Regions from separate parts of the Mesorhizobium sp. RSR565B genome, predicted to be linked through region 2. Evidence: predicted binding sites of a transcription regulator. Region 2 holds the regulator's gene; each other region holds the start of a gene.
The links. Region 2 encodes PhoB, which activates phosphate uptake and scavenging genes when phosphate is short. Its sites were predicted from a motif close to TGTCATNNANCTGTCAT; they were not measured.

Region 1 (3,277 bases), 330 kb from region 2:
TTTCGGTTGCACGGGCCCGCACCGAGACCAGCGACCGCATCTGCTTCACCGTCGCCGACACCGGCCCTGGCCTGCGCGAAGAGGATATGGAGCGCATCTTCGAGGAGTTCGAACAGTCCGACGGCACCTCGACCCGCACCCATGGGGGCGCCGGCCTCGGTCTGGCCATATCGAGGCGCCTGGTCGCCGCCATGGGCGGTGCCATTTCGGTGTCGAGCCGGCTTGGCGAGGGATCGGAATTCGTCTTCGAGATCCCGGCTGCAGGAGCAACCGAAGCACCGCAGAACCGGCAGAACATCCTGGCCGGCCGGCGCGCCGTGATCGTGTCGAAGAACGCCGTCGAGGCCGACGCCATCGCCCGCACCATCCGCGCCCATGGCGGCGCCGTCGAGGTCGCCGCAACCGCTTCCCAGGCGACGCCCTTCGCCGAACATTGCGATGTGCTGTTGATCGACGCGGCCCTGGAGGACGGCGACGGCAGACTGCTCAAGCGCCTGCGCCAGAGTGGCTTTGCCGATTGCGAGGCGATCACGCTGATCGCGCCGACCGACCGCGGCATGCTTGGCGAATTCCGCACCAACGGCTACGCCACCTTCCTGGCGAGGCCGGTGCGCGGCGAAACCCTGCTGCGCATGCTGCTGACCAGTCATGCCTCTGCCTTGCCGCCGCCCAAGCCGGAAAAGACCGGCGCGTCCTCGCTTCGTGCCCATGGCGGGCGCCAGCAAGGTTTGTCGGTGCTGATCGCCGAAGACAACGACATCAACGCCATGCTTGCCCGCGCCACGCTTTTGAAGGCGGGACATCGCGTGAAAGTGGTCGGCAATGGCAAGGCCGCGGTCGAGGCGGTGACCGAAGCCGGGCTGAAAAATCGCTTCGATGTGGTGCTGATGGATTTGCACATGCCGGTCATGGACGGGCTGGACGCGATCGCCGCCATCCGCCGCCACGAGGAGGAAATGGCTGTGCCGCCGGTTCCGATCATGGTGCTTTCGGCCGACAGCCAGGAAAAGACCCGCCACACCGTGCTCGCCCATGGCGCCAGCGGCTTTGTCACCAAGCCGCTCGATCCCGACGCGCTGGTCCATGCCGTCGAGGGCCAGGTGGCCGCCTGAATTCATGTCGCTCAAAAGTGGCCCCGGTTTTGAGAAGACGACATGCACAAAACAAAGACTTGAAGCGCGTCGCGTGAATCGTCCCAGCGCGACGCGCTTCAAGGCGACGCTGGCGCAATCCTCTCGTCACGTAGGTAGCCGAATGAGGGTTTTCGCCAGCCGACGAAGTATTGCCCGTCGCGCCGTATCACGGTACTGTCACAATCCTGTTGCACCTACACCGTATCCCCGTGCCAAGAGGGATGGCTCGAAGGAGAATCACTCGTGCATACAGTTATGCCGGAATGTGACACTCGGCCCAGCGCAGGCGGCGCTTTGCTCGCCGCGCGGAACGCCGATGCCGTCGCAACAGGCGCACCGCTGGGCCGTATCGGCAATCTCGAAGTGCGGCTTGCCCGCAATGAGGCCGAGATCGCCGCCGCGCAGGAAGTGCGCTACCGGGTGTTTTATGACGAGCTTGGCGCCAGGAAGGACCTGTTCCAGGCGCAGGACCGGCGCGACGCCGACCGCTTCGACCCGCTGTGCGACCATCTGCTGGTGCTTGACACCTCGATCTCCGGCCCCGAGCATCGCCGCATCGTCGGCACTTACCGCCTGCTGCGGCAAGAGATTGCGGCGACCGCCGGCGGCTTCTATTCCGAAGGCGAGTTCGAACTGACCAAGCTGATCGCCCGCCATCCCGGCCAGCGCTTCCTTGAGCTCGGCCGCTCCTGCGTGCTGCCGGAATACCGCTCGAAGCGCACCATCGAGGCGCTGTGGCAAGGCATCTGGGCCTACATCAACCACTATGAGATCGGCGTGATGACCGGTTGTGCCTCGTTCCCTGGCACGGTGCCGGCTGCACATGCCGAGGCGCTCACCTACCTTGCCCATCACTGCCGGACCAACTCCGCCTGGGATGTGCGGGCGGTCTCCGGGCGCTATTGCTCGATGGACCTGATGCCGATCGAGGCGGTCAACGCCAAGGCGGCGATTGCGGCCATGCCGCCGTTGGTCAAGGGCTATCTGCGCGTCGGCGCCCGCATCGGCGACGGCTGCGTCATCGACCGTGAGTTCTCCACCGTCGATGTGTTCGTGGTGATGCCGGTCAAGGAAATCGGCGCCCGCTACGTCAACTATTATGGCGGGGAAGCGCAGCGCTTTGCGGCGTGAGGCAGTAGGCAGTAGGCAGTAGTGAAGGCTGCCGCGAATTGCTGACTACCGACTATTCCCTATTCCCTATTCCCTATTCCCTAATCCCTCTCCCTACGGAATATCCTCCGGTCGCCGTCCCGGGCGGCTCTTGTAGGACGGAAAGGTCCAGCCGAATTTCAGCGCGCCGCCGCGCACCAGGAAAGCCGCGACGAAGCCGGCGACATCCGAGGCGAGCGGCGGCAGGCCGGCAAGATCGCCAAGTGTGTAGAGGCCGGCGCCCGCGAGTGCGGCGGTGACGTAGATTTCGGGCCTGAGCAGCACCGATGGCTCGCCGGCCAGCAGATCGCGCAGGATGCCGCCAAATGTGGCGGTCAACACGCCCATAACAACGGAGACGACCGGCGAGCCGGTGATGGCCAGCCCCTTGGCCGCGCCCATTACGGAAAAGGCCGCCAATCCGATGGCGTCGAGCCAGAGCAGCCATTTCCAGCGGGATTCGACGCGGTGGGCGATGAAGAAGACCAGCACCGCAACCGCCGCGCAAACCAGCACATAGCCGGAGTTGGCGACCCAAAAGACGGGCAGGTTGAGGATGACGTCGCGAAGCGTGCCGCCGCCAATGCCGGTGACGCTGGCCAGAAACAGGAAGCCGATAATGTCGAGCTGCTTGCGCGAAGCCGCCAACGCCCCGGTCGCGGCAAAGACGGCGACGCCAGCATAGTCGAGGAGGTCGATGGGTGTCAGGGACATGAGGTAGTAGGGATTGGGAATTAGGGAAAGTATGAATAACACGAAGCCGCGCGATTGATACGCCTGCCCCTATTCCCTATTCCCTATTCCCTATTCCCTACTGCCTACCCTACTCACGCATCCTTCTCGGCCTGCTCGTTCACCGGCCCCGGCTCGACCGGCGCTTCGGTGGCCGCGATCTTGGGGCCGCCCTTGGCGACCCCGACCATGGCCGGCCGCAGCACGCGCTCGCCGATCGAATAGCCCGGCTGCACGACCTGGACGACGGTGTTGGCCGGCAC
Region 2 (3,277 bases):
GCGCGTCGGCCGAAATGTACTTGTCGCCGGCGGCTTCGATCGCCGTTTTCATCGCCGCCTCGTCGGTCTTCCAGCGCTCTTCCTGGAAGTTCGACCACGACACGCCGATGACCTTGTCCTTCGCCTGCGCGACCGACATCAGCGCCAGCGACATGGCGACACCCGCCAGCATGGCGGCTGCAAATCTGTTCATTATAACCCTCCCTGCGCCGCCCACGGCGCGACAAAACCGGCCCGAAGGCCTGCACAAAGAGGCTCCATTTTTTCGAGCCTCGAAAAAATACTGGTTCAATGATAAGGCACTGTCAACATCGATTATGATGGATTCTGATGGCGTTGCCGAATTTTTTCGAGCTCCGCAATAAACAATGACAGGGCTGCCGGCGTCTGCCAATATTTGGCTGGTGCCGTCGAACGCCTTCACTATCATGAGGCGCGAGGAGGCCGGGAGGAAAACAAATGTCGGTTGGGATCCGCCACGACGATCTGCGCCGTCGCAACCGTGCGATGGTGATTTCGGCCGTGCGCCGGGCCGGCCAGCCGTCGCGGACCGAGATTGCGGCGACCACCGGCCTCAGCCATTCGACGATATCGGCAATCTCGTCTGATCTAATTCAAGAAGGCATCCTGATTGAAGGCAAGCCTGGCGAGACCGGCTCGCTGAAACGCGGCCGGCCGCAGGTCGGCCTTGGCCTCAACCCGGAAGCGGCGGCGGTCATGACCGTGGTGCTGTCGCTGAACTTCCTCTCCGTCACCGTCATCGACTATGCCGGCCAGGTGGTCGCGGAAGAACAGCGCCGGCTCGACACGCTGACCATGCCGCGCGACGAGCTGATCGGCGAATGCGTAGCAATCGTCGGGCGGCGTCTCGCGGACCCGGACCTCGATGTCCAGAGCATCGCCCGCATTGCCATGGGCATCCAGGGCATCACCGATTCGCAGGCGCGGGCCATGCTGTGGTCGCCAATCACGCCACTGACCGACATTGCCTTCGCCGACATGTTGGAAGCGGAATTCGGCATTCCTGCCACCATGGAGAACGACTGCAATATGATGGCGGTGGCCCTGCAATGGCGCCAGCCCGAGCGCTACCGCGACAATTTCATCGCGATCCTCTTGTCGCACGGCATCGGCATGGGGCTGGTGCTGAAAGGCGAACTGTTCACCGGCACCCATTCCTCCGGCGGCGAGTTCGGCCACATGATCCACCGTCCGGGCGGCGCGCTCTGCCGCTGCGGGCGGCGCGGCTGCGTCGAGGCCTATGCCGGAAACTACGCCATCTGGCGCAGCGCCAAAATGATGAGCGAAGATGCCGAGCCGGTCGATATCGGCGACGCTGATATGCGCGCACTCGCCGCGCGCGCCCGCGAAACCGATGGCCCGGAGCGCGAAGCCTATCGCAAGGCCGGTGAGGCGCTCGGCTTCGGCCTCGGCAGCCTGTTTGCGCTGATCGACCCGGCGCCTGTCGCCATGGTTGGCGTCAGCGCCGCCGCCTTCGACCTGATCGAGCCGGCATTGCGCGAAGCGATCGCCCAGACCGCCGGCGGCCAGCACTCGAAATCGATCTCCTTCGACACCGAGCCCAACGAGCTGCCGCTGATCCGCGAAGGCTGTGCCATGCGCGCGCTCGGCTTCGTCGATCAGGAGATTTTCGCGCCGGGCATTCAGGCCAAATCCGGCAAGCATGTCGCCTGAATGGCCGGCAACGGCGCGACGCGCAGCATCCTAGTCTTCCCTGATCGCGTAGCCGGCGCCGCGAATGGTACGGATGACATCCGGCATGCGGCCGTTGTTGACCGCTTTGCGTAAGCGCCCGACATGGACGTCGACGGTTCGCTCGTCGATGTAGATCGTCTCGCCCCAGACATTGTCGAGCAGCTGGCTGCGCGAGAACACGCGGCCGGGATGGCGCATCATGAATTCGAGCAGCCGGAACTCGGTCGGTCCGAGCCTGATCTCGCTCTTCTTGCGGTAGACACGGTGCGACTCGCGGTCGAGCACGATGTCGCCGACCTTGAGCACGCTGGACAGCACTTCCGGCTTGGCCCGGCGCAGCAGCGCCTTCACGCGCGCCATGAACTCCGGCGTCGAGAATGGCTTGACCAGATAGTCGTCGGCACCGGTGGACAGGCCGCGCACGCGATCGCTTTCCTCACCGCGCGCGGTCAGCATGATGATCGGCAGCCGCTCGGTTTCGGGCCGCACTCTAAGCCGCCGGCAGAGCTCGATGCCGGAAACAGCGGGCACCATCCAGTCGAGCACCAGGAGATCGGGCACGTTTTCCTGCAGGCGGATCTCGGCCTCGTCGCCGCGTGTCACCACCTCGACGTGATAGCCTTCGGATTCGAGGTTGTAGCGGAGGAGCACGCCTAGCGGCTCCTCGTCCTCCACGACCATGATGCGTGGCGCGATCATAGGCAGTTCACCCTCATCAGGCCGGCGTGGCCATCGCCGTCTCGTCCTGCTTCGGACGATTGGCGGGCAATTGCTGGCCGGTCAGCACATAATACGCATTTTCGGCGATGTTGGTGACATGATCGCCGATGCGCTCAAGATTCTTGGCGCAGAACAAGAGATGCGTGCAGGCGGTGATGTTGCGAGGGTCTTCCATCATGTAGGTCAAGAGCTCACGAAACACGGACGTGTATTTGACGTCGATGCGCTCGTCGTCATTCCTGAGTTTTGCAAGAGCTGCCGCATCGGTGGCGGCATATTCCTCGACGACGCCTTGCACCTGGATCAGCACCAGCTGCGCCATGGCATCGATGGAGTGCGAGAGGTCGCGCGGCGTGACGCTCAAGCCCACGGTGCCGACGCGTTTGGCGATGTTCTTGGCGAGATCGCCGATGCGCTCGAGGTCGCCGGCCATGCGGATCGAGCCGACCACGGCGCGCAGATCGTTGGCCATCGGCTGGCGCTTGGCGATCAGCGTGATGGCGCGGTCGTCCAGTTCGCGCTGGCGCGCATCCATGATGGCGTCGTCGGAAACGACACGCTGTGCCAGCGCATTGTCCGAATTGAGCAGCGCCCTGGTCGAGCCGCTGACCATCGAGCCTGCCAGATCGCCCATGTCGCGGATCAGCTTGCTGATCTGCCCGAGCTCTTCATCGAAGGAGGCGACGGTATGTTCACCCATGATCTTGGTCCTCGTGCCTGAAAATTCACCCGCCGGACGGCTCAGCCGAAGCGGCCGGTAATGTAGTCCTGGGTGCGCTTGTCGTCGGGGTTGGTGAACATCTTGTCGGTGGCGCCCTCCTCGACGAGATAGCCGAGATGG
Region 3 (3,277 bases), 2.7 Mb from region 2:
TCCGGATGAAAAGTGGCGCCGACCTTGGCATCTTTCGGGTTGCCGCAGAGCACGAACAGGTCCCAGGCATACTTTTCCGCCGTGTGGTCGGCATCCGCGCCGCGGCCGCCGGGCGGGATCAGTTCGACAATATGGCCCCAGAGATTTTCCGGCCGCGTGTTGGCCGGATTGACCTTTGACTGGTCGCGCTTCTTGTTCTTGGTCATCACCGCATAGACGCGGCCGGTCACCGGATTGGTCTCGATGTCCTCGGGCCGGTCCATCGGCGTGGCGCCGAGCGCATCTGCCGCAAACCGCGTCTTCAACAGCACCTCGGCCTGGTCGGCAAAACCGTTCTCGACGGTAAGCTTGCCCTGGCCGTGCACCAACGGCAGCCACGTCATCGAGCCATCGGCATCGAAGCGGGCGACCGACAGCACGCCATCGTCGAGCAGATCGGCGCCGGAGGCCGGGTTGGCCTTGTCATAGGCCTTGGCCGAGACGAAGCGGTACATATATTCGAAATAGTCGTCGTCACCCATATAGACGACAACGCGGCCGTCCTTGTTGAGGACCACGGTCGAGGCCTCATGCGACATGCGGCCAAGTGCCGTGCGCTTCACCGGCCTGGACTGAGGATCGTAAGGGTCGATCTCGACCACCCAGTCGAAGCGGTTGGCCTCGTTCGGTTCCTTGTCGAGGTTGAAGCGGTCATGGAAGCGGCCGCGGCCATAGATGTCGGAGCCGTCGAAGCCGTAACGGTCGAGCAGGTCGGCAGTCGGCGCCTTTTTCGGGTCGCCGCCGAAAATGTCGGACACGCCTTCCTCGCAGGTCAGCACCGTACCCCAGGGGGTGAAACCGCCGCTGCAATTATAGCTGGTGCCGAGCACTTTCGTGCCAGTCGGGTCGGCCGAAGTTTTCATCAGCGCATGGCCGGCAACCGGTCCGGAAACGGTCATTTCGGTGTTGGCGGTGATGCGGCGGTTGAGCGGGCTGTCCGCCACGGTTTCCCACTTGCCGTCCTTCAATTGCACCTCGAGGATCGAATGGCCCATCGCGGCCATGCCGAGATTGACCTGTTCCCTGGTCATCGTCTTGCCGGCATCGCCCTCGGTCATCCCCGGAAACATCACATTGGGCGAGAGGTATTCGTTGTTGACGCAGAGCAGGCCATGATCGGAATTCACCGTGCCCTTGGGCAGCGGCATGAAGGCGATGTAGTCGCAATTGTAGCCGAAGCGCTTTTCCTGTTCCTCCGCCGCGACCTTGTTGCCGTCGAATTCGGCGAGGCCGGCTGCAAGCGGGTCGCCCCAGCGCGCGACGATGGTCGTCTCATAGCCTTCGGCGGCGGCATGGGTCTTGCCGTAGACCCGTTTCAGCTCGGGAAAGCCGAGCGTCGACTGCGCTGTGGCGGCATGCGTTTCGCCGGCAAACAAGGAGCCGACAAAGCTGCCGCCGGCAATCAGCGCGCCGGAGGCGAGGCTGCCTTTCAAAAGAGACCGGCGCGAGACGCGCTCGGCAATGATTTCGCGGATGACGGGGGAGGATGAAGACGGTGCATTGGCCATGGTGTCTGCCTCTCAGGGTGGATGTTACGGCGCACCGTTGCCCTAGTCTGCCTAGGCAACATTCACATGACATAAGAGGAAGGTTTTGCCGCAACTGGGCGCGGCACTACGCATCGCTCAGCCCTTGGTGCAGGTCGAGGCGGTGAAGGCGCCGTCGGGCTGCTTCAGAATGATGTCGAATGACGGGGCGGTCTCGCCGTCCAGTGTTGCCTGTGTCATGGAGACGGAGTTGCCACCGGTGGTATAGCCGCCCAGCGGCCCGAGCCAGGTGATCTCGCCATTGGCATTCATCTGATAGTTGTAGCCTTGCGTCGCGGTGCCGAATGTCACCGGACCACTATAGACATTGCCCTTGATAGTGATGTCGCCGAGGTTGAGGAAGGCGCCGAGCAAATAGACCTCGCAATGATAGGTGCCGTCCGGAAGCTTGCCCTCGCTGAAATCGGCGCGCGCGGCGCCGCTCGTTGCCATCAGCAGCAGGATGCCGGAAATGCATGAGGTGCGAGATGTCATGACGTCACTCTTTTGAAGGGCGAGCTTGCCCTATTTTCGCGCGGTACCGCAACATTGTTAGCCCGGAACACACGGCCGGAGATCAAAAACTAGGCATTTGTCTCAATTGGGCAAAAATTAGGCAAAAGCCATGTGCGCTGCGCAAATTTGCCTCAATCAATTTTCGCCGGCTACCACTGTTTTCTCGAGGCTAATATACCAACCGGCTGATAACGCTCGGCTATTCCATCTTCGTGAGCGGCGCCTTTGCGTTTGGCACGGCAGTTGCATTGCATTATCGCGGTGCAATCAAACAGCTTGGGAGTCTTCGGTATGAGGGGTAATTTCTCCACAATAACAAAAATGTTTTCGGCCGGCGTGGTCGCCGCCGGCCTGTCGATGTCGTCTCCGGCCCAGGCCGCCGAAGACACGATCAAGGTCGGCATTCTGCATTCGCTGTCGGGGACCATGGCGATTTCGGAGACGACGCTGAAAGACGCCATGCTGATGCTCATCGAAGAGCAGAATGCCAAGGGCGGTCTGCTCGGCAAGAAGCTCGAGGCGGTCGTTGTCGATCCGGCCTCCAACTGGCCGCTCTTTGCCGAAAAGGCGCGCGAGCTGATCTCCAAGGACAAGGTCGCCGCCGTGTTCGGCTGCTGGACCTCGGTGTCGCGCAAATCGGTGTTGCCGGTGTTCTCGGAACTCGACAACATCCTGTTCTACCCCGTCCAGTATGAGGGCGAGGAAAGCGAGCGCAACGTGTTCTACACCGGCGCCGCCCCGAACCAGCAGGCGATTCCTGCCGTCGATTATCTCATGAGCGAGGACGGTGGCTCGGTGAAGCGCTGGGTGCTGGAAGGCACCGACTACGTCTATCCCCGAACCACCAACAAAATCCTCGAGGCCTATCTGAAGGCCAAGGGCGTCGCCGCCGAAGACATCATGGTCAACTACACGCCGTTCGGCTTCTCCGACTGGCAGACCGAAGTCTCCGCAATCAAGAAATTCGGCTCGGCCGGCAAGAAGACCGCCGTCGTCTCGACCGTCAATGGCGACGCCAACGTTCCGTTCTACAAGGAACTCGGCAACCAGGGCATCAAGGCCGAGGACATCCCGGTCATGGCCTTTTCGGTCGGTGAGGAAGAACTGGCCGGTCTCGATACCGCGCCGCTGGTCGGCCATCTCGCTGCCTGGAACTATTTCGAGAGCGTCGACACACCCGAAAACAAGAAGTTCAT

Region 1: a site for PhoB is predicted at 1,309-1,325, ahead of olsB (l-ornithine N(alpha)-acyltransferase). Genes of this name have one in related genera too.
Region 3: a site for PhoB is predicted at 1,603-1,619, ahead of ACYG9R_RS26935 (PhoX family protein). Genes of this name have one in related genera too.

The regions. Positions count from the first base shown of each region.
Region 1 covers NZ_JBTTIE010000001.1:3,235,087-3,238,363, reverse strand. The annotation lists gene ACYG9R_RS15745 (response regulator) at 1-1,112, shown strand, start outside; gene olsB (l-ornithine N(alpha)-acyltransferase) at 1,389-2,264, shown strand; gene ACYG9R_RS15735 (trimeric intracellular cation channel family protein) at 2,358-2,990, opposite strand; gene grpE (nucleotide exchange factor GrpE) at 3,110-3,277, opposite strand, start outside.
Region 2 covers NZ_JBTTIE010000001.1:2,901,761-2,905,037, reverse strand. The annotation lists gene xylF (D-xylose ABC transporter substrate-binding protein) at 1-193, opposite strand, end outside; gene ACYG9R_RS14155 (ROK family protein) at 460-1,695, shown strand; gene phoB (phosphate regulon transcriptional regulator PhoB) at 1,726-2,415, opposite strand; gene phoU (phosphate signaling complex protein PhoU) at 2,432-3,136, opposite strand; gene pstB (phosphate ABC transporter ATP-binding protein PstB) at 3,178-3,277, opposite strand, start outside.
Region 3 covers NZ_JBTTIE010000001.1:5,579,129-5,582,405, reverse strand. The annotation lists gene ACYG9R_RS26935 (PhoX family protein) at 1-1,547, opposite strand, end outside; gene ACYG9R_RS26930 (hypothetical protein) at 1,665-2,060, opposite strand; gene urtA (urea ABC transporter substrate-binding protein) at 2,373-3,277, shown strand, end outside.